3 regions of the Agromyces sp. GQ35 genome follow, and region 1 is predicted to be linked to each of the others. Evidence: predicted binding sites of a transcription regulator. Region 1 holds the regulator's gene; each other region holds the start of a gene.
The links. Region 1 encodes HrcA, which represses chaperone genes, less so after heat shock. Its sites were predicted from a motif close to TTNGCACTCGNNNNNNNCGAGTGCNAA; they were not measured.
Positions count from the first base shown of each region.

Region 2: the regulator HrcA is predicted to act here: its motif matches at 8,321-8,347, upstream of groES (co-chaperone GroES).
Region 3: the regulator HrcA is predicted to act here: its motif matches at 1,529-1,555, upstream of groL (chaperonin GroEL).

Region 1 is NZ_JCAXEO010000002.1:124,204-134,186, reverse strand. Features, by position in the region: gene ybeY (rRNA maturation RNase YbeY) at 1-29, opposite strand, end outside; gene AC6CH0_RS12580 (PhoH family protein) at 52-1,152, opposite strand; gene AC6CH0_RS12575 (HIT domain-containing protein) at 1,139-1,501, opposite strand; gene AC6CH0_RS12570 (16S rRNA (uracil(1498)-N(3))-methyltransferase) at 1,526-2,260, opposite strand; gene dnaJ (molecular chaperone DnaJ) at 2,273-3,376, opposite strand; gene hrcA (heat-inducible transcriptional repressor HrcA) at 3,434-4,456, opposite strand; gene AC6CH0_RS12555 (DUF4870 domain-containing protein) at 4,650-5,051, shown strand; gene AC6CH0_RS12550 (DUF4870 domain-containing protein) at 5,160-5,543, shown strand; gene hemW (radical SAM family heme chaperone HemW) at 5,527-6,777, opposite strand; gene AC6CH0_RS12540 (DUF1990 domain-containing protein) at 6,781-7,431, opposite strand; gene AC6CH0_RS12535 (S66 peptidase family protein) at 7,581-8,369, opposite strand; gene lepA (translation elongation factor 4) at 8,460-9,983, opposite strand, start outside.
Region 2 is NZ_JCAXEO010000001.1:201,723-211,705, forward strand. Features, by position in the region: gene guaB (IMP dehydrogenase) at 1-652, opposite strand, end outside; gene AC6CH0_RS00940 (branched-chain amino acid ABC transporter permease) at 1,055-2,206, shown strand; gene AC6CH0_RS00945 (branched-chain amino acid ABC transporter permease) at 2,222-3,202, shown strand; gene AC6CH0_RS00950 (ABC transporter ATP-binding protein) at 3,192-4,106, shown strand; gene AC6CH0_RS00955 (ABC transporter ATP-binding protein) at 4,093-4,860, shown strand; gene AC6CH0_RS00960 (ABC transporter substrate-binding protein) at 5,310-6,599, opposite strand; gene rarD (EamA family transporter RarD) at 6,872-7,825, opposite strand; gene groES (co-chaperone GroES) at 7,931-8,227, opposite strand; gene AC6CH0_RS00975 (class I SAM-dependent methyltransferase) at 8,593-9,780, shown strand; gene AC6CH0_RS00980 (DUF4190 domain-containing protein) at 9,813-9,983, opposite strand, start outside.
Region 3 is NZ_JCAXEO010000001.1:56,062-66,044, forward strand. Features, by position in the region: gene groL (chaperonin GroEL) at 1-1,483, opposite strand, end outside; gene AC6CH0_RS00285 (DUF3048 domain-containing protein) at 1,609-2,652, opposite strand; gene AC6CH0_RS00290 (cold-shock protein) at 2,738-2,941, opposite strand; gene AC6CH0_RS00295 (LytR C-terminal domain-containing protein) at 3,160-3,705, opposite strand; gene AC6CH0_RS00300 (DUF3263 domain-containing protein) at 3,734-4,030, opposite strand; gene msrB (peptide-methionine (R)-S-oxide reductase MsrB) at 4,277-4,678, shown strand; gene AC6CH0_RS00310 (nitroreductase family protein) at 4,679-5,236, shown strand; gene AC6CH0_RS00315 (response regulator) at 5,252-5,902, opposite strand; gene AC6CH0_RS00320 (sensor histidine kinase) at 5,899-7,023, opposite strand; gene AC6CH0_RS00325 (ABC transporter ATP-binding protein) at 7,151-7,876, shown strand; gene AC6CH0_RS00330 (ABC transporter permease) at 7,876-8,739, shown strand; gene AC6CH0_RS00335 (DMT family transporter) at 8,723-9,793, opposite strand; tRNA gene AC6CH0_RS00340 (tRNA-Thr) at 9,795-9,867, opposite strand; gene AC6CH0_RS00345 (DsbA family protein) at 9,969-9,983, opposite strand, start outside.

The DNA of each region.
Region 1 (9,983 bases):
GCCGATTCGTTGTTGATCTCGATGCTCACGCCGTGAACCTCTCCGTCTCGTTCAGTTCGATTTGCGCGGCAGATGGTCGCGCGGGCCCTGGTGCCCGCGTCGCTCGGCACGGTTCGCGAACTCCCGCGCCTGGTCGCGTTCGAATCGTTGGGCCTGCTGGCGCTGGTCGTATTCGGTGTACGCGTCGACGATGCGGCCGACGAGCGTGTGCCGTACGACGTCGTCACTCGTCAGGCGCACGAACTCGATGTCATCGACGTGGTCGAGGATGCGGGTCACGAGACGCAGGCCGCTCGCACCGCCCGGCAGGTCGATCTGGGTGATGTCGCCCGTGACCACCATCCGAGAGCCGAAGCCGAGCCGGGTGAGGAACATCTTCATCTGCTCGGGCGTGGTGTTCTGCGCCTCGTCGAGCACGACGAACGAGTCGTTGAGCGTTCGGCCTCGCATGTACGCGAGCGGCGCGACCTCGATCGTGCCGGCCGCGAGGAGCTTCGGCACGATCTCGGGGTCCATCATCTCGTTGAGCGCGTCGTAGAGCGGTCGCAGGTACGGGTCGATCTTGTCGGTGAGCGTGCCGGGCAGGAACCCGAGTCGCTCGCCGGCCTCGACCGCCGGTCGGGTCAGAATGATGCGGCTGACCTCTTTGCGCTGCAACGCCTGCACGGCCTTCGCCATCGCGAGGTAGGTCTTGCCGGTGCCGGCCGGACCGATGCCGAACACGATCGTGTGCTCGTCGATCGCATCGACGTACTGGCGCTGGCCCTCGGTCATCGGCCGGATTGTCTTGCCCCGGCTCGAGACGATGACCTGTCCGAGCAGCTCGGACGGCTTGGCATTGGGATCGGCGTCGAGCATGCGGGCCGAGCTCCTCACTTCTGTCGGTGTGGGATCTTGCCCGCTGCGCACGAGCTCGAGCAGTTCCTCGATCAGGCGCCGCACATGGAGGCGGCCCTCGGTATCGCCGCGGATGGCGATCTCGTTGCCGCGCACGTGCACCTGCACGTCGGGGTATTCGCGCTGCACTTGCGTGAGCAGGCGGTCTTGCGGGCCGAGCAGGCGCACCATGGCGATGCCGTCGATGCTGAGCCGTTCCTCGTCGGCCGGCGCGGACTGCTCGGCGTCGCCGCCGATCGGGTCACTCACCGGCAAGCGTGGCCTCCTCGAGACCGCCCGCCAGCACGTGCGCGTGCACGTGGAAGACGGTCTGACCGGCAGCGGCTCCGGTGTTGAAGACGAGCCGGAACTCGCCGCCGGCGAGCTCGTCGGCCACCGAGCGGGCCACGTCGACGAGCTCGGCGAGCAGACCGGGATCACCGGCGGCGAGCTCGACGACGTCGCGGTACGTGCCCGATTTCGGCGTGACGACGACGTGCACGGGCGCTTTCGGCGCGATGTCGTGGAAGGCGATGACCCGCTCGGTCTCTGCGACGAGGCTCGCGGGGATCTCACGAGCGGCGATGCGCTCGAAGAGGGTCGGCTCTGCGCGGGACTCGGTCATCCCCCCATCGTAGCGACGGATGCCTCACCACCGCCCGAGTGCAGCATTGAGCACGGCGATCGCGGCGGGCCCGGCCGTCGACGTGCGCAGCACGGATGCGCCGAGGCGCACCGGCTCGGCGCCCGCCGCGGTGAGGCGTTCCAATTCGGCCGGGGAGATGCCGCCCTCGGGGCCGACGACCAGTGCGAGGTCGCGGCCGTCGGGGCGGAGCTCGGTGAGGCGCGTCGACGCGGTCGGCTCGAGCAGGAGCACTCGCTGCCCGTCGAGCCGCGCGGCGAGCTCGGCCGTCGAGGTCAGCGGTGACACCGCGGGCAGCCAAGCTCGGATCGACTGCTTCACCGCCTCACGCACGATGTTCGCCCAGCGCAGGCGCCCCTTCTCCGCCTTCGGTCCGTCCCACCGCGAAACGGAGCGGGCAGCCGCCCACGGCACGATCGCGTCGACGCCGAGCTCGGTCGCGGCCTGCACGGCGAGTTCGTCGCGATCGCCCTTCGCGAGCGCCTGCACGAGGGTGATGCGCGGTGCCGCCGCTTCGACGGCGACGACCTCATCGACGGCGAGTTCGAGCTCCCGCGACCCTGCCGAGACGACGGTGCCGGACACGAGGATTCCGCGTCCGTCGCCGATCGCGATGCGCTCGCCCGGCCGCACCCGCGAGACGGTCACGGCGTGCCGCGCCTCGTCTCCCGCGAGCGTGACGGTGCCGCCCGGTCCGATGGCCGAGAGTTCGAGTGTCTCGTCGAGGTAGAGGTGGCTCACCGGAGCATCCGCCTAGCCGAGGAACCGGTCGCGCAGCCGGGCGAAGATCCCCTGCTGGAAGTGACTGAGCTCGGGCTCGGGGGCCTTCTTGGATGCCGCGAACTGCTGCATCAGGTCGCGTTCCTTCGAGGAGAGCTTCGTGGGGGTGACGACCTGCACCCCGACCTTGAGGTCGCCACGACCGGTGCCACGGAGCCGGGAGACGCCGCGTTCCTTCACGGTGAGGATCTCGCCGCTCTGCAGGCCGGCCTTGAGTTCGAGTGCGACATCGCCGTCGAGGGCGGGGATCGTCGCGTCGGTGCCGAGGATCGCGTCGGTCATCGACACCTCGAGCGTGCACAGCAGGTCGTCGCCGTGACGGCTGAAGACGTCGTGGCTCTTCACCTTGATCTCGAGGTAGAGGTCGCCGTTCGGGCCTCCGGCGGGGCCTGCCTCACCGGAGCCCGGCATCTGCAGGCGCACGCCCGTGTCGACGCCCGCCGGGATGTCGACCGGAACGGTGCGGCGGGCGCGTACGCGGCCCTGGCCCTGGCAGGTGACGCACGGCGTCGCGATGACGGTGCCGTAGCCGCGGCAGGTGCCGCACGGGCTCGAGGTCATGACGTTGCCGAGCAGCGATCGCACCGAGCGCTGGATCGAGCCGGTGCCGTGGCAGATGTCGCACGTGACGGGCGAGGTGCCCGGCTGGCAGCACGAACCGTGACAGGTCTCGCAGGTGACCGCGGTGTCGACCTCGATGTCGCGATGCGTGCCGAAGATCACCTCGTCGAGGCCCACCTCGACCCTGATCAGCGCATCTTGGCCGCGCTCCCGCCGTGACCGGGGCCCCCGGCTCTGCTGTCCGGCCCCGAAGAACGTCTCGAAGATGTCGCCGAAGCCGCCGAAGTTCTGACCGCCGCCGCCGAAGCCGCCCTGACCACCGAGGTCGTACTGCTCGCGCTGCCGCGCGTCGGAGAGCACGTCGTACGCGTGCGTGACCTCTTTGAAGCGTTCGGATGCCTCGGCGCCCGGGTTGACGTCGGGGTGGAGCTCACGCGCGAGACGGCGGTAGGCCTTCTTGATCTCGTCGGGGGTGGCGTCGTGCGCGACGCCGAGGACCTCGTAATGGTCGGCCACGGAGGGCTTGTCCTTTCGATTGCCGGAAGTGCCGGTCGGATGCGACGGGCGGCGGGTTCAGCTCTCGCCGAGGGTGCGGGAGAGGTAACGGGCGACGGCGCGAACGGCCGCCATGCTGTTGGAGTAGTCCATGCGGGTGGGGCCGACGATGCCGAGCCTCGAGATGTCGCGGCCCGGGATCGCGAAGGAACTCGAGACGACGGAGGTCTCGCCGAGGCCGAAGGAGGCGTTCTCGCGGCCGATGCGCACCGTGACGGCATGGTCGTCGGTCGCCATCTCGCCGAACAGCCGCAGCAGCACCACTTGCTCTTCGATGGCCTCGATGACGCCGAGGATCGATCCGGCGAAGTCCTGCTCGGTGCGCACGAGGTTCGCCGCGCCGGCCACGACCAGACGGTCTTGACGTTGCGCCCGCGCCTGATCGGCGAGCGTGGCGGCCAGCGTGTGGAGGACGGCCGCGTGATGCGGATCGACGCTGTCGATCTCGCCGGACAGCGCCTCGGCGGCGTCGGCCATCGCGCGACCGCCTGCGACCTCGTTCAAGCGCGCCCTGAGTCCGTCGAGGATCTGCTCGTCGACCGGCTCCTCGAGTTCGGCGAGGCGCTGCTCGACCTGACCCGAATCGGTGATGAGGATGCAGAGCACGCGGTCGGACGCGAGCGCGATGAGCTCGACGTGCCGCACGCGTGCGCTGCCGAAGCTCGGGTACTGCACGACCGCGAGCTGATTGGTCAGTTGCGCGATGAGTCGCACCGTGCGCGCGAGCAACTCGTCGAGATCGCTCGATTCGCCGAGGAAGGTCTCGATCGCCTGCCGTTGCGCGCTGCTCATCGGGCGCACCTCGGTGAGCTGGTCGACGAAGACCCGATAGCCCTTGTCGGTCGGAATGCGACCCGACGAGGTGTGCGGCGCCGCGATCAACTCCTCTTCTTCGAGGAGCGCCATGTCGTTGCGGATCGTCGCAGCGGAGACGCCGAAGGCATGCCTCTCGACGATCGACTTCGACCCGACGGGTTCGCGCGACGCGACGTAGTCCTGCACGATCGCGCGCAACACGGCGAGGCTGCGTTCGGAGACCATGACCCTCGCTTCCGTCGAAGAGTTGGCACTCGAATCGAGTGACTGCCAATCATATCGCGACATCCTGCGACGATGCCGTTGCCAGCCGCGGGGCGGCGGCGCTACCGTATGGGTATTCCGCGAGTCATCCTCGACGACGACCTCCTGTCGCACGAGACGCGGGTCATCTGAGAACCCCCGAAAGGCACGCATCATGACTGATCCGAACTCACCGTCGCCCGACGCGAACATTCCGCCGCAGCAGCCCGCGGCACCGCAACCGGTCGCCGCACCGCTGTCGCCCGAGCAAGACGTGCAGTGGGGCTCGTTCGCCCACCTCGGCGGCATCCTCGGCCCGCTGCCGTCGCTCATCATCTGGCTCATCTTCAAAGACCGCGGCGCCTTCACGAACACCGAAGGCAAAGAGGCGCTGAACTTCCAGATCACGATCTTCTTCGCCTATGTCGTCGGCTGGATCCTCACGTTCATCCTGATCGGCGTCTTCGTCGTGTGGGCCGCATGGATCGTGGGCGTCATCTTCTCGATCATCGCGTTCCTCAAGGCGAAGGACGGGCAGCACTACCGCTACCCCTTCGCGATCCGCCTCATCAAGTAGCAGCGGTACGCGAGCGCGCCGGGCAGGTACTCGCCCGGCGCGCTCCCCTGTGCCAGCATGAACATGTTCGAACCCTCGCCCACCGGGCGACGCGACCAAGGAGACATCATGTCCGACACGACCCCGCCTCCCCCGCCGCCGGGGACTCCCTACCAGCAGAGCGCGCCGCTCAGCCCTTCCGATGAGAAACTCTGGGCGACGCTGATCCACGTCGGCGGCATCTTCTTCTACTTCATCCCGCCGCTGATCGGCTACCTGGTGCTGAAAGACAAGGGACCGTTCGTCCGCGCACACACCGCGACGGCGCTGAACTTCCAGATCACGATCGCGATCGCGCTCGTGATCAGCTACATCCTCATCGTCGTCTTCATCGGCATCTTCCTGGTCTTCGCGATCGAGATCGTGAAGATCATCTTCAGCATCATCGCCGCGGTGAAGGCCAACCAGGGCCAGCCCTACACCTACCCGCTCGCGATCAAGTTCGTGAGCTGAGTTCCGACGATCCGTCGAGCAGTCGCCGTACCACGGCGTCTGCGAGCAGCCGTCCTCTCCTGGTGAGCGTGAGCACACCGGAGAGGGCGGCTTTCGCGTCGACGAGGCCGTCGGCGATGAGACCCGCCACCGCGTGGCGTCCTCCCGCCTGCAGTGACGCGAGATCGATACCCTCGCGGATGCGCGTGAGCAGCAGCACCCGCTCGGTCTCGCGGGTCGGGGCGTCGAGCACCTCGCGGCCCACCGCCGGCGAGACGCCGGCGGTGACGCGGTCGGCGTAGGCCGACGGATGCTTCGCGTTCCACCAGCGCACCCCGCCGACATGACTGTGCGCACCCGGTCCGACACCCCACCAGTCGTCACCACGCCAGTAGCCGAGGTTGTGACGTGAGCGGTGGGAGGCATCCGTCGCCCAATTGCTGACCTCGTACCATTCGTAGCCGGCGTCGGCGAGCAGCTCGTCGGCGAGCTCGTACATGTCGGCCTCGAGGTCGTCGGATGGCGTCGCAAGCTCGCCCCGGCGAATCTGGCGGGCGAGCTTCGTCCCCTCCTCGACGATGAGCGCGTACGCGCTCACGTGGTCCGGGCGTTCGGCGATGACGGCGGCCAGGCTGCGTCGCCAGTCGTCGATCGACTCCCCCGGCGTTCCGTAGATCAGGTCGAGGCTCACGCCGAGCCCCGCATCACGCGCCCATCCGACGACGAGCGGCACTCGGGCCGGGTCGTGCGTGCGGTCGAGGGCGGCGAGCACGTGCGGGACCGCCGACTGCATGCCGAACGACACCCGGGTGAATCCACCTTGGGCGAGTCGGGCGAGGTCGTCGGGGCCGACGGAGTCGGGATTCGCCTCGGTCGTGATCTCGGCGCCCGGCTCGAGCCCGAACTCGTCGCGCACCGCGCCCAGCATGCGCACGAGGTCGTCGGCCGGCAGCAGTGTCGGGGTTCCGCCGCCGAAGAAGACGGTCGACGCTGCTCGAGCGGGCTGCGCGGATGCCTCGAGCACTGTGCGCGACATCCGGATCTCAGCGATCGCGTGGTCGGCGTAGTCGACCTGCCGCGCACCCCGCAGCTCATCGGCGGTGTAGGTGTTGAAGTCGCAGTACCCGCACCGGACCCGGCAGAACGGCACATGCACGTAGACGCCGAACGCACGGTCGAGGGCGCCCGACGCGGCCGACGCCGGCAGCAGCCCATCGGCCGGCGCGGGATCGCCGAGCGGCAGTGCGGACCCCACGACTCAGACGCCGCCCGCGGGATGCAGCGCCCGCAGTTCGAGCTTGGTGAGTTCACGGCGCAGCCTGCGCTGCCTCGGCGCAACGATCGCGCGAATGCCACCGGCGGTGGCGAGGATCGAGCGGATCGTCAGCCAGACCGTGTCGTCGTCACGACGTTCGAGGATGAACGACTCCTCGCCACTCTCGGGGCCATCGGCCGTGGTGCCGTAGGCGAAGCCGATGCGATCGGGTTCGTCGATGACGTAGACGACGAGCACCGGCGTCTTGGCGACACCGAATCGGCGCTTGCGCTCCAGCGTCGCGGTCATGCCGGCGGCGATGTAAGGGGTGCCGTCGGCACCGAACCGCTCTTCGCTGCGCGGCGGGGGCTGGTCGCTCAACGGAGCGCCATCGGCGCCGTAGACGATGCCCGGGTATTGCGCGCCGGTGCCGCTGGCGGCCTCGGTGACGTCGAAGCCGGCGCCGCGCTGGATGCCCCAGGTCATGAGCGCATCGGCCGCGCGCTGGAAGCGCTCCGTGCCCGAACCGAGCCGCACGGCGTCTTCAGCGGGGCGGTACCCCGCCGGCGGATAGCGCAACAGGTCGGGCGCGAGCGTCGCCCCGATCGCGCCGTAAGTGACCGACTGGTCGGTGAACGTGCTTCGGCGGGTCATCCGTCGGTCCTTCGTGATGTCGGGAGGCGTCCGGGTACTCGGTTCGAGTGAGACGATCGAGCGGCGGGCATCCGTCGATTCTACGGAGGTCACCTGAGAAGCCGGTGCTCTCGATGACCGCCTCGGCTGCGCGCGAACCCGGAGCGTCCTCAGGGCTCCGCGACCGCGGGTTCGAGCAGGGTGATCATGGATGCATCCGTATCGAGCTCGGCGCGGACGCCCAGTGGGAGCGGGAGGTTCGGCGGGGTGTGCCCGATCTCGACGTTCGCGAGCACGGGGATGTCGCGGTCGCCGAGCACGTCGAGCGTGACCTCTCGAAGCCCCGGCCCGTCGTCGGTGACCTCGACGTCGGCGACCGGACCGATGATCATGCCTGCCGCGCGATCGAGGATTCCCGCGTGGCGCAGCGCCTGGAGGTCGTTCCAGATCATGGACGTCGACGTGTTGACGTCTTCCCAGAACAGGATCGCGCCGTCGAAACGCTCGAGAGGCACTCCATACGGCGTGCCATGGAGGCGCACGAGGCGGTTCAGGAGGCCACCGAGCAATGGACCCGCCGCCCGGCCCGGCCGCCATGACTCCCACGCCTCGCTCTGCGGCAGCGCACCGGCGGCCTCGGTCTGCGTCAGGACCCGGCGGGAGATGTCGGCCAGCTGCGCACGGCGCTCGGCAGTCGTGTCGGGCCACTCGCCGAATCCGTGGGTGACGAGGTCGCCGTGCACGCTGACCAGCCCGGTGCGCGCGTGCAACGCCAGGTGCAGCCCGTCGATGTCGCTGAACCCGATCAGTGGCATGCGCACGGTGAAGCCCAGCGACTCGATCTGGCTCACGCCGGCCCGGAAGAGCGACGCTTCGTCGGCGTCGAGGCCGCCCGAAAGCGCCGCCACCGCCACGACGTCACCGTGTCGCAGTGCCCGTGGCCGAAGTGTGTCCACCATGCCGTGCCCCGTCTCCGGGCGGGCCGCTCGGGGCGCTTCGCCGCCCGCGTGCTCGACTCCCGCCGACGACGACCACGTTAGCGCGAGGCGCTACTTCTTGTCTTTCTTCTCGGTGTCGCCCGAGAGCGCGGCGATGAACGCCTCTTGGGGCACTTCGACGCGACCCACCATCTTCATGCGCTTCTTGCCCTCCTTCTGCTTCTCGAGGAGCTTGCGCTTGCGGGTGATGTCACCGCCGTAGCACTTGGCCAGCACGTCTTTGCGCATCGCGCGGATCGACTCGCGCGCGATGATGCGAGCGCCGATCGCCGCCTGGATCGGCACCTCGAACTGCTGGCGCGGGATGAGCTCCCGGAGGCGGCCGGTCATCAGCACGCCATAGGCGTAGGCCTTGTCGCGGTGCACGATCGCGCTGAACGCATCGACCTGCTCGCCCTGCAGCAGGATGTCGACCTTCACGAGGTCGGCGGCCTGATCGCCTGTCGGCTCGTAGTCGAGCGAGGCGTACCCCGCGGTCTTCGACTTCAGCTGGTCGAAGAAGTCGAAGACGATCTCGCCGAGCGGGATGTTGTAGCGGATCTCGACCCGGTCTTCGCCGAGGTACTCCATGCCGATGAGGGCACCACGGCGCGACTGGCAGAGCTCCATGATCGTGCCGACGTAGTCTTTCGGCGCAAGGATCGCGGCGCGCACCATCGGCTCGCGAACCTCGACGATCTTCGCGCCCGTCGGGAACTCGCTCGGGTTGGTGACGGTCACCGTCTTCTTGTCTTCGGTGGTCACCTCGTAGATCACCGACGGCGCGGTCGCGATGAGATCGAGGCCCCACTCGCGTCGCAGTCGCTCGGTGACGATCTCGAGGTGCAGGAGGCCGAGGAAGCCGCAGCGGAAGCCGAAGCCGAGGGCGACCGACGTCTCGGGCTCGTAGACGAGCGCAGCGTCCGACAGCTTGAGCTTGTCGAGCGCCTCGCGAAGTTCGGGATAGTCGCCGCCGTCGATCGGGTAGATGCCCGAGAACACCATCGGCAGCGGCTCGGTGTAGCCGGGCAGCGCATCGGTGGCCGGCTTCGCCGCGGTCGTGACGGTGTCGCCGACCTTCGACTGGCGCACGTCTTTCACACCCGTGATGAGGTAACCGACCTCGCCGATGCCGAGCCCCTTGCCTGGTGTCGGCTCGGGCGCGCTCACGCCGATCTCGAGGATCTCGTGCGTGGCGCGCGTCGACATCATCTGGATGCGCTCACGCGGGGCGAGATGACCGTCGATCATGCGGACGTAGGTGACGACGCCGCGGTAGCTGTCGTAGACGGAGTCGAAGATCATCGCGCGCGCCGGGGCATCCGCATTGCCGACCGGTGCGGGGATGCGCTCGACCACCCGGTCGAGGAGCTCTTCGACGCCGACACCGGTCTTGCCGGAGACCTTCAACACGTCGTCGGGTGAGCCGCCGATGAGGTCGGCGAGCTCTTTCGCGTACTTCTCGGGCTCAGCGGCCGGCAGGTCGATCTTGTTCAGCACCGGGATGATCTCGAGGTCGTTCTCGAGCGCAAGATAGAGGTTCGCGAGCGTCTGCGCCTCGATGCCCTGCGCGGCGTCGACGAGCAGGATCGCACC
Region 2 (9,983 bases), on a different contig from region 1:
CTTTCGTGGCATTCGGGTACTGCTCGGACTTGTCGAAGTCCTTGACGGTGATGAGCCCGGTGAGCCGCCCCTCTTCGTCGATGAGCGGCAGCTTCTCGATCTTGTGCTTCGCGAAGATCGCGAGCGCCTCGTCTGGGTTCATGCCGACTCGCCCCGTGATGAGCGGCATCTTGGTCATGACCTCGCGCACCGCGGTGGTCGGCTTCTCGAAGTCCGATACGAAGCGCATGTCGCGGTTGGAGATGATGCCGACGAGCTTCCCGTCGGTGTCCACGACCGGCAGGCCGCTCACCCGGTACGTCGCGCAGAGCGCGTCGACATCGGCGACGGATGCCTCGGGCGTCGTCGTGACCGGATTGGAGACCATGCCCGACTCGCTGCGCTTGACCCGGTCGACCATGTCGGCCTGGTCGGCGATGGAGAGGTTGCGGTGCAGGATGCCGATTCCGCCCTGGCGAGCCATGGCGATCGCCATGCGTGCCTCGGTGACGGTGTCCATGGCGGCGGACAGGAGCGGAGTCGAGACGGTGATACGGCGGGTGAGGCGCGACGTGGTGTCGGCTTCGCTGGGGATCACATCGGTGTGGCCAGGCAGCAGGAGGACGTCGTCGTAAGTGAGTCCTGTGAGTCCGAACGGGTCGGCCTGGTCCATGTCGCTCCTCTTGTCGAGATCTGCTCAAACGCCGCGAGCCACCGGTCAGGTCCGCGGTATCAATCTTAAGCGAGTTTGCATCCCGGGCATTCCCGGATAACAATCGAACGCCGTTTGCCTCACTCGCGAAACGTTTGAGACATAATCGGCACGTACTGTCAACGACGTTGTTGACAGGTAAGGACCGAACCCCGAACGGCCACCAGCCTGAGGGGCGCCCTTGGAGGTGCAGTGAAACCCACACGAACGCTCGCCCATCGGTCTCCAAGGAGGTGGCTCGTTCTCCTCGGAATCTTGTTGTCCGCACTCACTCTGTCCGGCATCGCAGCGTCCCCTGCGATGGCGGAGGATGGGAGTACGACCCAAGAATCCGAAGAGTTCGAATACTTCTTCACGGGGAACGTGCAATTCGATCGAGAACCGCTCGAAGGCGTGCAGATCACGGTCGAAGGCGGCGGCTTCGAAGCCGACGTCGAGACCGATGCTGAAGGAAAATGGCGCATCGGCGTACCCGAAGAGGGCGAGTACAAGATCACGCTCGATGAGGACACCCTCCCCGAGGGCGTCGTCGTCGCGGAGGGCGGGTCCACCATCACCGCCGAGTTCGGCCTCACGAAGCTGAAGGCGGTGAACTTCTTCCTCGGCGAGGGCGAGCGCACGACCACCTCCTTCGGAGCGCAGCTGCTCGAACGCACGATCAACGGCCTGAACTTCGGCCTGCTCCTCGCCCTCGCGGCCATCGGGCTCTCGCTCATCTTCGGCACGACGGGCCTCTCGAACTTCGCCCACGCCGAGATGGTGACCTTCGGCGCGCTGATGGTGCTGAGCTTCGGAGTCGACTTCGCCTTGCCGATCTGGCTGGCGATCGCGATCGCCCTCGTGCTCAGCGCAGCGCTGGGCTGGGGACTCGATGCGGCGATCTGGAAACCGCTCCGCAAACGCGGGGTCGGGCTGATCCCGCTCATGATCGTGAGCATCGGTCTCTCGCTCGCGATCCGGTACACGTACCAGTTCTTCTACGGTGGCGCGACCCGGCAGCTGCCGGGCGCGACCGCCCCGAAGGAACTGTCGTTCGGCGGCGTCCAGCTCTCCTGGATCGATGTCGGCAGCATGATCGTCTCGGTCGTGGTGCTCCTCGCCGTGGCGTACTTCCTGCTGAAGACGCGCATCGGCAAGGCCACCCGCGCCGTCTCCGACAACGCGAGCCTCGCCTCGGCGAGCGGCATCGACGTCGACCGCGTCATCCGCATCGTCTGGGTGCTCGGCGCCGCACTGGCCGGCCTCAGCGGCATCCTCTGGGCGTACTTCCGCCCCGGCGTCAGCTGGGACATGGGCTTCCAGATCCTGCTGCTGATCTTCGCCGCAGTCACGCTCGGCGGACTCGGCACCGCCTTCGGCGCCCTCGTCGGCTCCCTCATCGTCGGTCTCTTCATCGAGATCTCGACGCTGTGGTTGCCGAGCGACCTCAAGTACGTGGGCGCGCTCGTCGTGCTGATCCTCGTGCTGTTGTTCCGACCGCAGGGCATCCTCGGTCGCCGCGAGAGAATCGGCTAAGGAGGACCGACCATGATCGACTGGACTCAGATCTTCTCCAACGCGGCGCAGGAGCTCATCAGCCCTGTTACCGCGGCGTACGCATTGGCCGCCCTCGGCCTCGCGGTCCACTTCGGATACACGGGACTGCTGAACTTCGGCCAGGCCGGGTTCATGGCGCTCGGCGCCTACGGCTATGCCATCTCGGTGCTCTCATTCAATCTGCCCGTCTGGGCCGCGGTGCTCGTCGGCATCGGCGCGTCCGTCGTGTTCGCCCTGATCCTCGGCATCCCGACTCTGCGGCTCAGAGCCGACTACCTCGCGATCGTGACGATCGCGGCAGCGGAGATCCTGCGGCTCATCTTCACGACCAACACGTTCGACGCCCTCACGGGGTCCGCGAGCGGCCTGCAGGGCTACAAGGGCGGCTTCGCGGATCTCAACCCGATCCCGCAGGGCACCTACGGCTTCGGACCATTCATGTACAACGAATACGACTGGTGGGTCCGCATCGTCGGCTGGTCGCTCGTCGTCATCATCGCGCTCCTCACCTGGCTCATCATGCGCAGCCCCTGGGGTCGCGTCATCAAGGGCATCCGTGAAGATGAAGACGCCGTTCGCGCCCTGGGCAAGAACGTCTACTCGTACAAGATGCAGAGCCTCATCCTCGGTGGTGTCTACGGCACCCTCGCCGGCATGATCTTCGTCCTGCCCCGAGCGGTCGTCCCGGCGAACTACCAGACCTCGCTCACGTTCTTCGTCTATGCGATCCTGCTGCTCGGCGGGGCCGCCACGATCCTCGGACCCATCATCGGTTCGATGATCTTCTGGGTGCTGCTCTCCTTCTTCTCGGGCTTCATCTCCCGAGCGGTGGAGGCGGGCTGGCTCCCGTTCATGACGCAGGTGCAGGCCGGGCAGCTCCGGTTCATCCTCGTCGGCGTCGCGATCATGTTGATCGTGATATTCAGGCCCCAGGGCATCTTCGGAAACAAGAAGGAGCTGGCCTTTGTCAAGTGACGTCACTCCCACGTCCAAGCCGGTGAAGACCACGGGTCTTCACATCGGCGCTGCAGAACCCGGATGCCGCAAGGTCGACCCGATTCTCATCGCCGACGGCGTCACCCGCACCTTCGGCGGCCTCACCGCGGTCGATGTCGACCACGTCGAGATCCCACGCGGTGCGATCACCGCGCTGATCGGCCCGAACGGCGCCGGCAAGACCACGTTCTTCAACCTGCTGACGGGCTTCGACAAGCCCGACTCCGGCACGTGGGAGTTCGAGGGTCGTTCGCTGGCGCACGTGCCGGCCTATCGGGTCGCCCGCATGGGCCTCATCCGCACGTTCCAGCTGACGAAGGCGCTCGGCCTGCTCACGGTGCTCGACAACATGAAGCTCGGCGCGAAGGACCAGAGCGGCGAGAACCTCTTCCGCTCGGTGCTGCCGTTCCTCTGGCGCAAGCAGGAGGAGGAGATCGAGGCCAAGGCCATCGAACTGCTCGCCCGCTTCAAGCTCGACACCAAGAGCGCCGACTACGCCGCGAGCCTCTCGGGCGGGCAACGAAAGCTGCTCGAAATGGCGCGAGCTCTCATGAGCGACCCAACACTCGTGATGCTCGACGAGCCGATGGCCGGGGTGAACCCGGCGCTGACCCAGTCGTTGCTCGACCACATCCTCGACCTGAAGTCCCAGGGCATGACCGTGCTGTTCGTCGAGCACGACATGCACATGGTGCGCCACATCGCGGACTGGGTCGTCGTGATGGCCGAGGGCCGCATCGTGGCCGAGGGCGACCCGCACACCGTCATGGAAAACCAGGCCGTGATCGACGCCTACCTCGGCGCACATCACGACGCCGATCTCGGCGCGACCGACACGGAACACGTCGAAGTCCTGAAGGAGCTCATCGATGACGAACAGTAATCCCGCCCCGGGCGCGGTGCTCGAGCCCGTCGGCGACATGGTCGTCGAGGTCGATACGGTGACCGCCGGGTACCTCCCCGGCGTCAACATCCTGAACGCGTGCTCGCTCCAGGCGCGACAGGGTGAACTCATCGGCATCATCGGCCCGAACGGTGCCGGCAAGTCCACCCTCTTGAAGGCGATCTTCGGCCTGGTGAAGGTGCGAGAGGGAACGATCCGCCTGAACGGCGAAGAGATCACGAACCTGAAGGCGAACAAGCTCGTCGCCAAGGGCGTCGGCTTCGTACCGCAGACGAACAACGTGTTCCCCTCGCTCACGATTCAGGAGAATCTCGAGATGGGCCTCTTCCAGAAGCCCAAGGGGCTGAAGGAACGCCTCGAGTTCGTCACCGAGATCTTCCCGGAGCTCGGCAAGCGACTCGGCCAGCGGGCCGGTTCGCTCTCGGGCGGTGAACGCCAGATGGTGGCCATGTCGCGCGCGCTCATGATGGGTCCGCACGTGATGCTCCTCGACGAACCGAGTGCCGGCCTCTCCCCGGTGCGCCAAGACGAGGCGTTCCTTCGCGTGAAGGAGATCAACCGCGCCGGCGTCACGACGATCATGGTCGAGCAGAACGCACGCCGCTGCCTGCAGATCTGCGACCGCGGGTATGTGCTCGACCAGGGCCGCGACGCCTACACGGGCACCGGTCGCGACCTGCTGAACGACCCGAAGGTCATCGGTCTCTACCTGGGAACGCTCGGCCAGGACTGACCCACTCGGAAGAGAACGACTGAAGGGGCGGATACTGCGGCATCCGCCCCTTCTCGCTGCTCGGGCGCACCCGCCGCGCGCTTCGTGGTCCCCGCCCGACCTGCCGGTGCTCCTGTTGCCTGCGACCCGGTCCTCGGAGCCCTCCGGGGCACCCCCACCGATGCTCCCCATCATCCATTGCACCAATTCAGGAGCGGAGACGTGTCGTGCGGCGTGCCGCCGGATACTCACCAATGACACGCCGTGCGCGCTCCTGAATTGCTGCAGGAGCCGGCTGCGGGATGGGAAGGCTGGGGGCCGGGCTTGTGGGCTGGGTGGGCTCTCGGCGGACTGGGCAGGCCAGGGGCCGGCTGCGTCCGCCGGGATGGTGAGCGGGTCGGGTGCGCACCCCGCACGCACGAAGAGAGGGCCCCGGCCGAAGCCGGGACCCTCTCAGTCGTCAACCCGAATCAGTTGATGCGGGTGTACGTGTTGTCGTCACCGTACTCGTAGACGCCGATGGTCGCCTCGGTCGGGTCACCGTGCTCGTCGAGCGTGATGGGACCGGACGGACCGTCGAAGTCGATCTGCTTGCCCTCGGCGAGCAGCTTGGCGCCGTCAGCGAAGGTGGTGACCTTCTCGCCGTCGCCCGAGCCGCCCGACACCTGGCGGAGGTACTTGGCGATGTCGGCACCTTCGGTGCTGTTCGCCGCATACGCCGCAAGGGCGATCAGGATCGTCGCGTCGTACGACTCGGGACCGTAGCTGAAGTCGGCGAGCTCGGGGTCGACTGCGAGCAGTCGATCACGGAAGTCGTCTTCGAGCTTCGGGCCGGGCAGCGTGCCCTTCGAGCCGGCGATGAGGCCGGGCGCGAAGTCTGCGCTGTAGTCGGACAGGTTGCCGTCGACGAAGTACAGCTGGTCACCGGGGTAACCGGAGCCGACGAGCGCCGGAACGACGACCTTCGCCTCGTCGAACGTGATGACCGCGACCGCGTCGGGGTTCGAGGCCGAGATGGCCGAGAGCTGCGCGTCGAAGTTCGAGTCACCCGTGTTGAAGAGCTCTTCGGCGACCACTTCGCCACCGGCTGCTTCGAACGCCTCTTTGAGGGCAGCGGCGAGGCCGGTGCCGTAGGGGTCGTTCAGCACGAGCAGGCCGAGCGTCGAGTGACCGTCATCGGCGATCTGCGTGCCGAGCACCTCACCCTGGAGCAGGTCGGACGGCGCGGTGCGGAAGTACAGACCGGCGTCTTCGTACTCGGTGAAATCGGGCGAGGTGTTCGCCGGCGAGAAGTGCACGACACCGGCAGAGGTGATCTGGTCGATGACCGTGAACGAGACACCCGACGAAGCAGCGCCGACGATCGCCGAGACGTCCTGCGAGAGCAGGTCGGTCACGGAGACGGTGGCGATGTCGGTCGTGGTGTCGCCCGAGTCGCGGTAGACGACTTCGAGGTTCAGGCCCGAGTCTGCTTCGACGATCTCTTGCTTCGCGAGCTCGACGCCGGCTTCCTCGGGCGGGCCGAGGAACGCGAGCGTACCGCTCTGCGGAAGGATCGTTCCGATCTTCATGTCGAGGCTCCGCTCACCGGCCTCGATGGGCAGTGCGTCGCCGGTGTCGGCCGGCTCTTCCGTCTCGGCCGACGGCGTGCCGCCCGACGCGCACGCAGTGAGGAGGAGGGTGCTGACGCCGGCAATGGCGAGACCCGTCCAGGCTGCGCGAGCCGAACGCTTGGCCGAGGCCTTCGCGAATACGCTCATGTTGCTCCTTGGGACTGAAGGAATTGGTACACAATGCAGCGCCATGGTGACGCCGTTGATTGACAGTATTCCGCGCCAAAGGCGGAAACAAGTCGGCGCGGTCACAACCGTGTAACACCGCTCGAATCGTTACCTCGCCGACACCTCGACCCGATTCGACGCACGGATTCCGCGGAAACGCCTGCACAAACGCGAGGAACGAGCGTCTGGGCCATCCGCTCACCGACGCCGCAATCACGCCCGGAAATCACGCGGCGAACCGCGAGCTCGGCTCAGGCGGGTTCGGCGATGACCCGCCGAGACGCGCGCACTCCACGGAGCAGATCGACGGTCAGCACGATGAGTGCGACCCAGACGAGACCGAATCCGACCCAGCGCTCGGGTGGCATCGGCTCCTGCAGGATCACGACGCCGACCAGGAATTGGATGAACGGCGCGAAGTACTGGATGAAGCCCATGAAGATGAGCGGCAGCCGCCGCGAGGCCGCAGCGAAGAGCAGGAGCGGCACAGCGGTGATCGCCCCGGCGAGCAGCAGGAGTACCGTGTGCCAGACGCTGACCGTGCCGATCGTCAGACCCGTGGTCATGCCGACGAACACGAGCTGGACGACGGCGAGCGGCGCGAGCCAGACGGTCTCGATGGTCAGCCCCGAGACGGCATCGACCTTGGGGCCGACCCGCTTCTTGATGAGGCCGTAGAACCCGAACGAGAAGGCCAGCACGAGCGCGATCCACGGCAGTTGCCCGTAGCCGATGGCGAGCACGACGACCGCCACGATCGAGATGCCGACGGCGATCCACTGCGTGAGATTCAGCCGCTCGCGGAGGAGGAACACCCCGAGGAAGACGGTGACGATCGGATTGATGAAGTACCCGAGCGCCGCCTCGACCACCTGGTTCGACAGCGTCGCGTAGACGTAGGTCTGCCAGTTGATGAAGATCAGGAGGCCGGCGAGGCCCATCGTGAGCACGATGCGGCGATCGCGGAACAGCACCGCGAGTGGCCGCCATGCTCGTGTGACCGTGATGAGCAGGGCGCAGAAGACGAGCGAGAAGAGCACCCGCCAGCCGACGATCTCGAACGGGCCGGATGGTGCGAGCGCGATGAAGTAGACCGGCAGGAAGCCCCACAGCCCGTAGGCGCCGATCGCGAAGAACAGGCCCGACCGGCTGACACCGGCCGAGGTCGTCGAGGCTGATGGCGCGGGTTCGGAGCGGGTCGGCACCAGCACAGACTACGCCCGGCAGACGACGATCACGTCGAAACGACAACGAGGCCCGGATGTCCCGATCGGGACATCCGGGCCTCGGATGAATCGTTTCGCCGCTCGTTAGCGGACGACGACTGCGAGCACGTCGCGAGCCGACAGCACGAGCAGGTCGTCGCCGCCGAACTTGACCTCGGTGCCGCCGTACTTCGAGTAGATCACCTTGTCGCCGACGGCGACGTCGAGGGGGATGCGGTTGCCGTTGTCATCGATACGACCCGGGCCCACTGCCACGACCTCGCCCTCCTGGGGCTTCTCCTTGGCAGTGTCGGGGATGACCAGACCCGATGCGGTGGTCTGCTCGGCCTCGACCTGCTTGATGACGATGCGATCCTCGAGCGGCTTGATGGAAACCGACACGGTTGACCCCTTTACTCTCAATGAATGAACTGTCTTGACGAAGACTGGTTAGCAGCCTCAGAGCGAGAGTGCTAAAGCGAGTCTAGGGGCGATTTGGCACTCATGCAACGTGAGTGCCAGCCCGTTCAGCCACAGGCGAACGCGGGCATTCGCATCGCGCCGCTCCCCCGTGTGCGCGATGCCAGCGTGGCCGCCCGGGTGGGGATGCGCATCGCGCCGCTCCCCCGTGCGCGCGATGCTAGCGTGGCCGCCCGGGTGGGGATGCGCATCGCGCCGCTCCCCCGTGCGCGCGATGCTAGCGTGGCCGCCCGGGTGGGGATGCGCATCGCGCCGCTCCCCCGTGTGCGCGATGCTAGCGTGGCCGGGTGGATCGTGCCGAACTCGTCGAACTGCTCTCTCCAGAGGGCCTCACGCTGCTCGACGCACTTCCCGCCTGGGACTCGAAAGCCGACATCGTCAAGACCGTCGCCGACCTGCGCAAGCAGGGCCACGCGCCGACCCTCGTCGCCGCTGTGCTCAGCCAGGCCAAGCTCCGCGCGAAGGCCGAGCGCAAGTTCGGGCCGTTCTCGTCCCGCATGCTCTTCACCGAAACAGGGCTCGAGCAGGCCACCCGGTTGAAGGTCGCGGCCCTGCACGCCGGGCGCTTCTCGCGAGCCGGCGTCGGCCACGTGGCCGACCTCGGATGCGGCATCGGCGGCGACGCCCTGGCCATGGCAGCGATGGACCTCGAGGTGACGGCAGCTGATGCCGACGAGGTGACCGCGGCGATCGCCGCCTACAACCTCACGCCGTTCCCGCGTGTCCACGTGCTGCACGAGCAAGCCGAGCGAGTCGCTCTCGCGGGCATCGACGGAGCCTGGCTCGACCCCGCCCGGCGCACCACCGCCGGCGGAACCACGACGAGGATCACGGATGCCGCAGCCTACTCGCCCTCGCTCGAGTTCGCCTTCGGCCTCGGCGGGCGCATGCCCGTCGGCGTGAAACTCGGCCCGGGCACCGACCGCGACGTCATTCCGGCCGCTGCCGAGGCGCAGTGGGTCTCGGTCGACGGCGATCTCGTCGAGCTGGGCGTCTGGTTCGGATCGGTCGCGCGGCCTGGCATCCGTCGTGCCGCGCTCGTCATCCGCGGCGACGCAGCGCAGGAGCTCACGGCGGGCGCCGACAGCGAAGACGCACCCGTCGGGCCGCTCGGCGAATTCCTCTACGAACCCGACGGTGCGGTGATCCGCGCACGGTTGATCGGCGACCTCGCGCGGGCGCATGGCGCCTGGATGCTCAGCGCCGGCATCGCGTACCTCACTTCCGACACCGCCTTCGACTCGCCGTTCGCACGAGGCTTCCGGGTGCTCGAACGACTGCCGGCCGACGAACGCCAACTCCGCCAGGCGCTGTCGGCCCGCGGCATCGGCACGCTCGAGATCAAGAAGCGGGGCATCGACATCGACCCGGCAGTCCTGCGCACGAGACTGAAGCTCCGCGGCGCGGCATCCGCCACCATCGTGCTGACGCGAGAAGCGGGCCGGCACGTCGCCCTGCTCGTCGAGCGGATCTGAGCCGACCTGCGGGGCGCGCCCGTGGTCTCGCGCTACTGCGGAAGCGCGCCGAAGACGATCGCGTAGTAGCCGATCCACACGGCCGAGAAGACGAGTCCGGCGAGGCCGGTGCCGATGCCGACGAAGGCGAGCGAGCGTCCGTGCTCTTCGCGACGCAGACCCAGCACGCCGAAGACGATCGCCGCGATCGAGAGCGGCAGCAT
Region 3 (9,983 bases), on a different contig from region 1:
CCGGGTCGTTGATGCCGGCAGCGAGCATGTCGACGTATTCGCCGGTCGCGGCGTTCAGGCCGTGGCCGATCGGGAGGTTGCGCACGCGGTCGACCACGACGCCCGGCTCGAGGCCGGCGTTGAGGGCGATCTGCTTGAGCGGCGCGTCGATGGCCACGCGCACGATGTTCGCGCCCGTCGCCTCGTCGCCCGTGAGCTCGAGCTTCTCGAACGCGGTCTTGCCGGCCTGGATGAGTGCGACGCCACCACCGGCGACGATGCCCTCTTCGACGGCGGCCTTCGCGTTGCGAACGGCGTCTTCGATGCGGTGCTTGCGCTCCTTGAGCTCGACCTCGGTCGCTGCGCCGGCCTTGATGACGGCGACGCCGCCCGCGAGCTTGGCGAGGCGCTCCTGGAGCTTCTCGCGGTCGTAGTCGGAGTCGGTGTTGTCGATCTCCTTGCGGATCTGCGACACGCGACCCGCGATGGCCTCTTCGTCGCCGGCGCCCTCGACGATGGTCGTCTCATCTTTGGTGATGATGACCTTGCGGGCCTGACCGAGCAGGTCGAGGGTGACGTTCTCGAGCTTGAGGCCGACCTCTTCGGAGATGACCTGGCCGCCGGTGAGGATCGCGATGTCCTGGAGCTGCGCCTTGCGACGGTCGCCGAAGCCGGGAGCCTTGACGGCGACCGACTTGAAGATGCCGCGGATCTTGTTGACGATCAGCGTTGCGAGTGCTTCGCCGTCGACGTCTTCCGCGATGATGAGCAGCTGCTTGCCGGTCTGGATGACCTTGTCGACGATCGGCAGGAGGTCCTTGATGTTCGAGACCTTGCCGTTGACGATCAGGATGTACGGGTCTTCGAAGACCGCTTCCTGACGATCGGGGTCGGTGACGAAGTACGCCGACAGGTAGCCCTTGTCGAAACGCATGCCCTCGGTCAGCTCGAGCTCGGTGCCGAAGGTGTTCGACTCCTCGACGGTGACGACACCCTCCTTGCCGACCTTGTCGATCGCCTCGGCGATGAGCGCACCGATCTGCTCGTCGGCGGCGGAGATCGAAGCCGTGGCTGCGATCTCTTCCTTCGTCTCGACGTCTTTGGCGTTCGCGAGAAGCTCGACCTCGACGGCCGCGACGGCCTTCTCGATGCCGCGCTTCAGCGAGATGGGGTCGGCGCCTGCGGCGACGTTGCGGAGGCCCTCGCGCACGAGTGCCTGGGCGAGCACGACCGAGGTCGTGGTGCCGTCGCCGGCGACGTCATCGGTCTTCTTGGCGACCTCCTTGACGAGCTCTGCACCGATCTTCTCGTACGGGTCGTCGAGCTCGATCTCCTTGGCGATCGACACGCCGTCGTTCGTGATCGTGGGCGCGCCCCACTTCTTCTCGAGCACGACGTTGCGGCCGCGCGGGCCGAGGGTCACCTTCACCGCGTCGGCGAGCGTGTTGAGGCCACGCTCGAGGCCGCGACGGGCCTCCTCGTTGAAAGCAATGATCTTTGCCATGTGTTTCTCTCGTCCTTTCCCGGACGTCTTCAAAGATTCGTTGGGTTAGCACTCAAAACGAGTGAGTGCTAAGACGATTCTGGCACTCGACCGTCGTGAGTGCAAGCGAGCCCGAAGCTGTCCGCTCAGGGCGTGAACGTCACCGAACCGTCGCCGGGCACGAGCTCGACCCACGTGTTGCCGGGTGCCAGGCGGAGCGGCGAGCCGTCATCGGCGGTGAGAGCGATGGGCGAAGCCGCGGCATCCTTGGCCCAGTTGCCGTGGGCGGTGCGACCCGCCACCGACACCCACGCTTCGCCTGAGCCGAGCATCACGGTCTTCGGGACATCGCCGTAGCTCTCGTCGATGTCGACCCGCAGCGTGACCACATTGACCGCGCGCACTCGCTCCCCCGAAGCTTCGAGATCGGGCGAACCCTCTTGCGACCGCAGCCAGACGGATGTCGCGCCATCCCATTCCCAGGCCGGGAACCGAGCATCGGAGAAGACGAGATCGATGCGCGACGTCGACGTCGCGGCGAGCGCCGGAGCCGCCAACGGATCAGCGGCGCCGTAGGAGAACTGCACGGGCGGCGGTGCGAGCGCGGCGTTGCGGGACACCGCGTCAGCGGCGCGGAGGATCACGTCGTGCGGACCCGGTCGCTCATCCGCCCGTGAGAAGAGATCGGAGTCGTCGAAGTCGAAGACGAGGTTCACCAACGGCGTCGCCATCATCATCTCCACGAAGAGCTCCTGGCCGCCCGAATACGCGATGATGCCGCCGAACGGCGATGCGATGTCGGGATCCATCGGGCGGATCGATCGCACGGGACCGATCTCGTCGGGCACATCCGAGTGCCAGATCGCGACGTATCGCGTGAGTCCCCCCTCGACGAGCTCCTCGAAGACGACGTCGGTGCGATTGAGGGCGATCTGCGGGCGCGCCTCGTCGTGATTGTCGATCTTCGCTGCGAGCGAGGGGTGGGCGAGCGCGGCGGCATCTGCACGCGTGCCGCGCAGCGGCGCGAACGACACCGACACCGGCGGGGAATCGGCCGCGAGGCGGGCGAGCGCGCCTTCATCGGCCGGAGGGACACTCGGCGACTGACACGCCGTGAGTACGACCGCCGCCGCGAGTGTGCAGAGCATCGCGCCTCGCCGACGCGAGGCCTGCCGGACTCGCAGCGCCATGCCGCCAGCGTAGCCGCGGGGGCCTCGGAACCAGGAGGACGCGCCGCCGGAATCGGCGACGCGCTCGGATCAGGTCGCAGCCGGTTCAGGCCGGACGAACCGCCTCCGCCTGCGGCCCCTTCGACCCCGTACCGACCTCGAAGACGACCTGCTGGCCCTCTTCGAGCACCTTGTACCCCGACATGTCGATCGCCGAGTAGTGCACGAAGACGTCTTGACCGTCTTCGGCGACGGTGATGAATCCGTAGCCCTTTTCAGCGTTGAACCACTTGACGGTTCCGTTCGCCATGCGTTGCTCCCGTGTTGCTGTGTAGGTGTCGATCAGCACGTGCCTGTCGCCTGTACCGGGCCGACCCGCTCGTGCCGAACCCACGCCAGGGACGACGTGTTCGCACCGCGGGAGCGACCGAATCCAGATACTCACGACGGGCCGCCTGCGCACAAGTGTCCGGTGCATGGTGCAGGTATCGGAATCGCAACGATTCACCCGCGACGCGGACGGAGGGATCAGCCCGCGGTCGCGTCCGCGTAGTCGGCGCCGAGCACCACGACCAGCTGGTTGCCGGTGGCGGCGAACTGCTCGGACATCCGCACGTCGGCCTCCGGCAGGAACTGGGCGACGCCGCGAGCGGCACCCTCGAGCTCGGGCGTCGCGTAGTAGACGACCGTTTCGGTCAGGGTGTCGTTGTCCGCATTCGCAGTGGAGCCGACGGGGACTCCGTTGGCCGTGAGGGTCTCGCCGGCGCGTGCCGCGAGTCCTGCGGTCGCCGTGCCGTTCAAGACGAGTACTGGGATGTCGGGGGCGATCACCGGCTCGGCGGTGGCGACCGGCGTCGAGCTCGGCGTCGCGGCGGGAGGGTTGCCGAAGTTCAAGCGATCGTTGAACAGCATCACGCCGGCGATGCCCGCCACGACCAGCACGACGGTCGCGACGGCCGCCCAGGCGAACGCGATCCATGCGGCACCCCGGCGCGCGGGCGCCCGGTGCGCACCGACCCGGTCGATGCCATGCGGGATCGAGTCGAAACGATCGCGGGGGAACTTCTGCGCCATGGGTCCAGTCGTCGTGTCGGGGCCGCGCTCAGTCGAGCGGTCGGCCGATCGAGAGCGAACGCCGCGATCGCGCCGCCGCACGCGCCGCACGCATCCGCTGCAGTCGCTTGACGAGCATGGGATCGTGGCGGAGCGCCGCGGGCGAATCGATGAGCTCGCCGAGGATCCGATAGTAGCGGGCGGCCGAGATGCCGAACTCGTCGCGGATCGCCTCGGCCTTCGCGCCGGGGTGCTGCCAGGCGCGTGATTCGAAGGCGAGCACGCGCACGTCGCGTTCTTCGAGTGCCGATTCCGACGGGTGATGCGGCACGCGTTCGGCGCCCATACGACCTCCCGTCACGGCGGGCCGGATGCGCCGCCTGCACGTCATCCTAGACACGCTCGCCCGTGCAGGGGCCGAGTGACGGCGGCGTGTACCCGGTGGACTCGGCTGCAGCGTGCGCCGCTGCCGCAGGAGCGAGCGGCGGCCGGAACAATCGGAACCCGCTCGGACGTTGCACTCGATGCCGGAACTCGCCGGGAGACCTGCGACCATGGGATGGCACCGATGCGAGCACTGGGAGGACCGCTGATGGCGTACGACGTGGAGAAGACCGAAGAGCAATGGCGCGCCGAGCTCGGCGACGAGCAGTACTCCGTGCTGCGCGAGGCGGCGACCGAGCGGCCGTGGACCGGCGAGCTCCTCGACGAGGACCGCGCGGGCGTGTACGCCTGTGCGGCGTGTGGAGCCGAACTCTTCCAGAGCGGCACGAAGTTCGACTCGGGCTGCGGCTGGCCGAGCTTCTACGAGTCGGTGCGACCCGAGGCGGTCGAGCTCATCGAGGACTCCTCGCTCGGCATGGTGCGCACCGAAGTGCGCTGCGCGAGCTGCGGCTCGCATCTCGGACACGTCTTCCCCGACGGCTTCGGCACGCCGACCGGCGACCGATACTGCATGAACTCCCTCGCCCTCGACTTCTCAGCCGAGTCCTGAGTGGCACGGTCCGCACGCGAGGCGATGCTCGCCAGACGGTCGGCGCCCAAGGTGACGGATGCCGCGCCTGACGACGACCAACTGGTGACGCTGCTCGAAGCGGCGGGCCGGGTCGCCGATCATGGCGCACTCCGGCCGTGGCGCGTCATCGCGTTGCGTGGTTCCGCGCGCGATCGACTGGGACGTGCGATCGCGTCGGCCGCAGGTGCCGAGGGCGACGCCGTCGCCAAGCTCGCCGCGAAGCCGTTGCGAGCACCGCTCCTGCTGGCGATGGTCGTCGTCACGACTCCGGGGCACCCGAAGGTGCCCGAGTGGGAGCAGGAAGCGTCAGCCGCCGGTGTCGCCCACCTGCTCAGCCTGCTGCTCGATGAGGCGGGGTGGGGCGTGATGTGGCGCACGGGCCCGCACGCGCGGCATCCACTCGTCGCGGACATGCTCGGCCTCGCGCCCAACGAGCGCATGCTCGGGTGGCTGTACGTCGGTGGTGTGCCCGCGGGCCACCGCGGTGCACCCCGCGCCGACCGCATCGCCGCCGCTCGACTGACGACGCTCGACTGACGTCGACCGGCCCGCTCAGGCGTCGTCGAGCAGGCCGAGATCCAGCGCGCGCAGTACCGCTCGCGTGCGGTCGCGCACCCCGAGCTTCATGAACACGCTCGAGAGATGGTTCTTGACCGTGCCGGACGCGAGGTGGAGGGCGGACGCGATCTCCGCATTGGAGTAGCCGGTGGCGGCCAACTGCAACACGTCGGTCTCACGCGCCGTCAGGGGCTCGGGCCGTTCGAAGCCGCCTACCCCGGCCGGCCGGGCGGTGACGGCCCGGAAGAGCCGATCGGTCAGTCCCGGTTGGAGCAGGGTGCCGCCCGCCGCGAGCGTACGGATGGCGCTCACCAGATGTTCGAGGGTCACGTCCTTCAGGAGGTAGCCCGTCGCGCCGGCCCGCAGGGCCCGCAGCACCAGATCGTCGTCGTCGAACGTGGTGAGCACGAGCACAGGTACGGTCGAGCCGCGCACAGCGAGGGCCTCGAGCGTGGCGATGCCGTCTCGGCGCGGCATCCGGAGGTCGAGGAGCAGGACGTCGGGCTCGCTCGTCGCGACCAGTTCGAGCGCGGCATCGCCGTCTTCACCCTCACCCACCACCTCGATCTCATCGCTGAGCGCGAGCAGGCTGCGAATGCCCTGGCGCACCAGGGTCTGGTCGTCGACCAGCGCCACGCGCGTCATCGCGCCGGCACCCGCGCCGTGACGCCGAAGCCCTGTCCGGGAGCGGACTCGAGCAGCAGCTCGCCACCGAGCGCCTCGATCCGCTCACCCATCCCGGTGAGGCCGTTGCCGCGCTCGAGGTGGCGCACCCCGATGCCGTTGTCACGGGCGTGCATCTCGAGGCCGAGATCGTCTGAGACGACCGTCACCTCGAGGCGGGTCGCGTGCGCGTGGCGCACCGCGTTGGTCGCGATCTCCTGCACCGACCGCACGACCGCGATCGTCCGCGCCTCGTCGAGCGGGGTGCGTTCGTCGACCGAGAGGTCGACGTCGAGTCCGGGTAGCCGCTCCAGCACGGCGCGCAACGTTGGCTCCAGGTGGGTACGTGCATCGCGAAGCTCACCGATCGTGGAGCGGACGTCGGTGAGCAGGTCCTTCGCGATGCCGCGCGCCCTGGTGACGTGCTCGCGGCCTTCACCGGCCGTGCGGTGCACGGCGACCTCGAGCTCGAGCGCGAGTGCCGTCAGCTGATGCCCGATGACGTCGTGCAGGTCGCGGGCGATCCGCAGTCGCTCGGCATCTCGGCTCGACGTGGCGAGCAACGCCGTGGCCGCCCGGAGATCTGCGTGAGCGGCCGCGAGCTCCGCTCGCGCCGCCGCCTCACGCCGGGTACCGGCGATCACGAGTGCAGCGAACACCTGGAACGAGAGGTACGCCAACGTGGAGAAGACGACCTCCGCGACGACCCACCCGGCCCTCGCACCGCCGACCGCGATCACGATGCTCTGGAGCACGATGAGTACCGCGACGGTTCGCGGTCCGAGCCCGAATGACGCCACGGCGGTGGTGATCACGCAGAGCAGTGCCGACCATCCGATCCCCGGCGCGACGAGCCACAGCGTCGACCCCGTGACGAGCAACAGCCCGACCGTCACGGCGAAGGGCCATGGCGGGCGGATTCGGAGGAAACCGGCGTCGAAGACCATGACCGCGAGGTAGACGAGGTAGGCAGACCACCAGATCGCGACACTCGCCGGATCCGCGTGAACGCCCCACACGACCAGGAGCGCGGAGACGCCGACGACGAGGGTGGCGGCGAGGCCCGCCACGGCGCTCAGGAGCTCGTCCGCCTTGATCGCCATACCCGAATGCTACGAGACACGGTCGGATTCGGGACCTGCCATTGGTCATGGGTCGAAGGAGTGCCGACCGGCACGTCCGCGCATGGACCGTGCTCCGTAGCGTCGTCGTCGACGTGAGGAGTCGATCATGACCGTGCTCGAGATGCACGAGGTACGCAAGGAATACGACGGGACTCGAGCCTTGGACGGGCTCGACCTGGTGATCGATCGCGGCGAGATCGTCGCGGTGCTCGGGCCGAACGGAGCCGGCAAGACGACGGCGTTCGAGGTCCTCCTCGGACTCGTCCGCCCGACGTCGGGAACGGTGGAGGTGCTCGGCGAGCCGCCCGGCCGGCACGTGCGCCGTCGTGTCGGCGCGATGCTGCAGTCCGCCGGGCTGCCGGAGCAGACGACCGTCCGAGAGCTCGTCCGGCTGATCGGGCGCAGCTACCCGCAGTCGCTCGCCGTCGACGACGTGCTTGCGCGCACGGCACTGACGAAGCGAGCGGGACGCACCGTGACCACGCTGTCAGGCGGGGAACGCCAACGCCTCCTCCTCGCCCTCGCGCTCGTGGGCGCGCCCGAGCTGCTGCTGCTCGACGAACCCACGGCTGCCATGGACGTCGCGTCCCGGCGCGCGTTCTGGGAGCAGGCGCGCGCCAGCGTGCAGCACGGCGCCACCGTGCTCTTCGCCACGCACGATCTCGCCGAGGCATCCGCCGTCGCCGATCGCGTGCTGGTGATCTCGCAGGGTCGCGTGGTCGCCGACGCCACGGCCGACGAGCTGACGAACCACGGCGACGAAGATCTCGAGGAGGTCTTCCTCGCGCTGACCGCGGAGCGATCCTCCGCCCTCCAGGAAGAAGACGACTGATGAGCACTCGCGATACCTCGACTCCCCCGTCCCGCCCCACGGATGCCGGAACGGACAAGCCGCGGCGGAACGGCGGAGCAGCGGGCCTCGTCATCCTCACCGCCGCGACGGAGTTTCGCACCCGCCTGCGAACCCCCGATTTCGCCATCGGCGCGATCGCCGTCCCGGTGCTGCTGTACGCCATGTTCGGGCTGCCCAACGCATCGAACACCCTGCCGGGCGGCACGAGCGTCGGACTCGCGATGGCGGTCTCCATCGGCGCGTACGGCGTGGTGTCGCTGGCGATCTTCACATTCGGTGAAGACGTCGCGAAGGAGCGCGGTCGTGGCTGGTTCCGCACGCTCGGTGCCACGCCGTTCCCCACATGGGTCCACCTCGCCGGCAAGATTGCGAACGCCCTGGTACTCGGCGCGCTGGTCGTCGCCGGCATCGCGCTTCTCGCGGCCACGGTGGGCGGGGTCGAGTTGCCGACCGACGCCTGGCTCCGACTCGGCGTCACCATGCTCGCCGGCGTCCTGGCGTTCAGCACGTTGGGGTTCGCGATCGCGTTCCTGGCGCGGCCGAGGACGGCCGCCGTGATCGCCAACCTGGTGTTCCTACCGCTGGCCTTCGCCTCGGGCTTCTTCGTGCCGCTCGGCGAGCTTCCGCAGGTACTCCGAGACGTCGCCCAGTTCCTGCCGACCTTCCACTTCGGCCAGCTCGCCTACGGTGTGGTCATGCCCAGTGCGGACATCGAGTACTGGTCGGGGGCCGAGCCGCAGCCGGTGTGGCTGCATCTGGCGTGGGTGATCGGCTCGTCCGTCGTCCTCGGAAGTGCTGCCCTGCTCGGTGCACGGCGGGAAGCGGTCACTCGACGCGGTTGATCGATGGCCCATCGGCCGGGGACGGATCTGCGAGCACCGCCGCGTGCTTGCGGCGGCTCCAGCGGATCGACGCGACTGCGACGGCGACGAGGGCGAGCGCTGTGCCGCCGATCGTCGCGATGTCGACCGGGCGATCGGCCGTCGGAAGGAGCAGGTCGAGCGCGAGGGCGGCCACGAGCTGACCGGCGACCCCGCAGAGCGCCAGGAGCAGCACGCCGAGCGAGCGCACGAGCATCGCCTGCCCGGCGATGAAGATGCAGCCCAGCGCGCCGCCGACGTACAACCAGGGCTCGGTCGGCAGTGCCGCCGGCCACCCCGCGGCTGCCGCGTGCACCAGCATGACCACGACGAGCACGACCGTGCCCACGGCGAAGTTGATGACGGTCGCCGTGAGCGCGCTGCCCGCGACCGCCTTCACTCGCCCGTTCACAGCCTGCTGCCACGCAGCTCCGAGGCCGGCGATGAAGGGCAGCACCATGAGCAGAACCGGCACGTCGTGGGCGATCTGCGCCGAGACCGCCCAGCCGATCGCGGCGAGCGCCAGCAGCGCCCCGACCACGCGGGTCACGTTGAGCGGCCGCCGACCGCCCGGACCGAGCCCGACGAGATCGAACACGATGCCGCCGACGGTCTGCCCCGCGACGATGGCGATCGTGAAGAGGGCGACCCCGATGACGCCCGCCGAGAGTCCCTGGGTCGTGACGAACCACGCGCCAGCGATTCCGCCGAGCACCATCCACCAGGCGAGTTCCCGGCCCCTGAGCGCGCGCGCGACCCGCGCCAGGCCGGCACGTCCGGGACGCCAGAGGCAGAGCGATGCGAGCAGGATCACGAGTCCGCTTCCGAACGAGATCGCGGCTGCCGTGAACGGGTCTTCGAGTGACGCGGCGAGCTGCCCGTTCACTCGCGACTGCAGGGCTGTGCCCGCCCCGAGCACGAGCGCCAGGACGAGCGCGATCCAGGTCGGGACTCGCGGCCGCTCGACGTGCGCGTGGTGATGGGACAGCGGTTCGCTCCGCGCGCGCTGGCGCGTGTCGACTGGATGGTGATTCAAGAGCCGGCTGCGGGACTCGAACCCGCAACCCCCGCTTTACAAGAGCGGTGCGCTACCAATTGCGCCAAGCCGGCGAGGGCGTTGCCTCTCCGACATCCTACCGATCCGGAAGACGACGAATGTGAACGCACGAAGGCCCGGCGCACGGCCGGGCCTTCGTGGGAAACGCGTAACGTCAGGACGCCGGCGT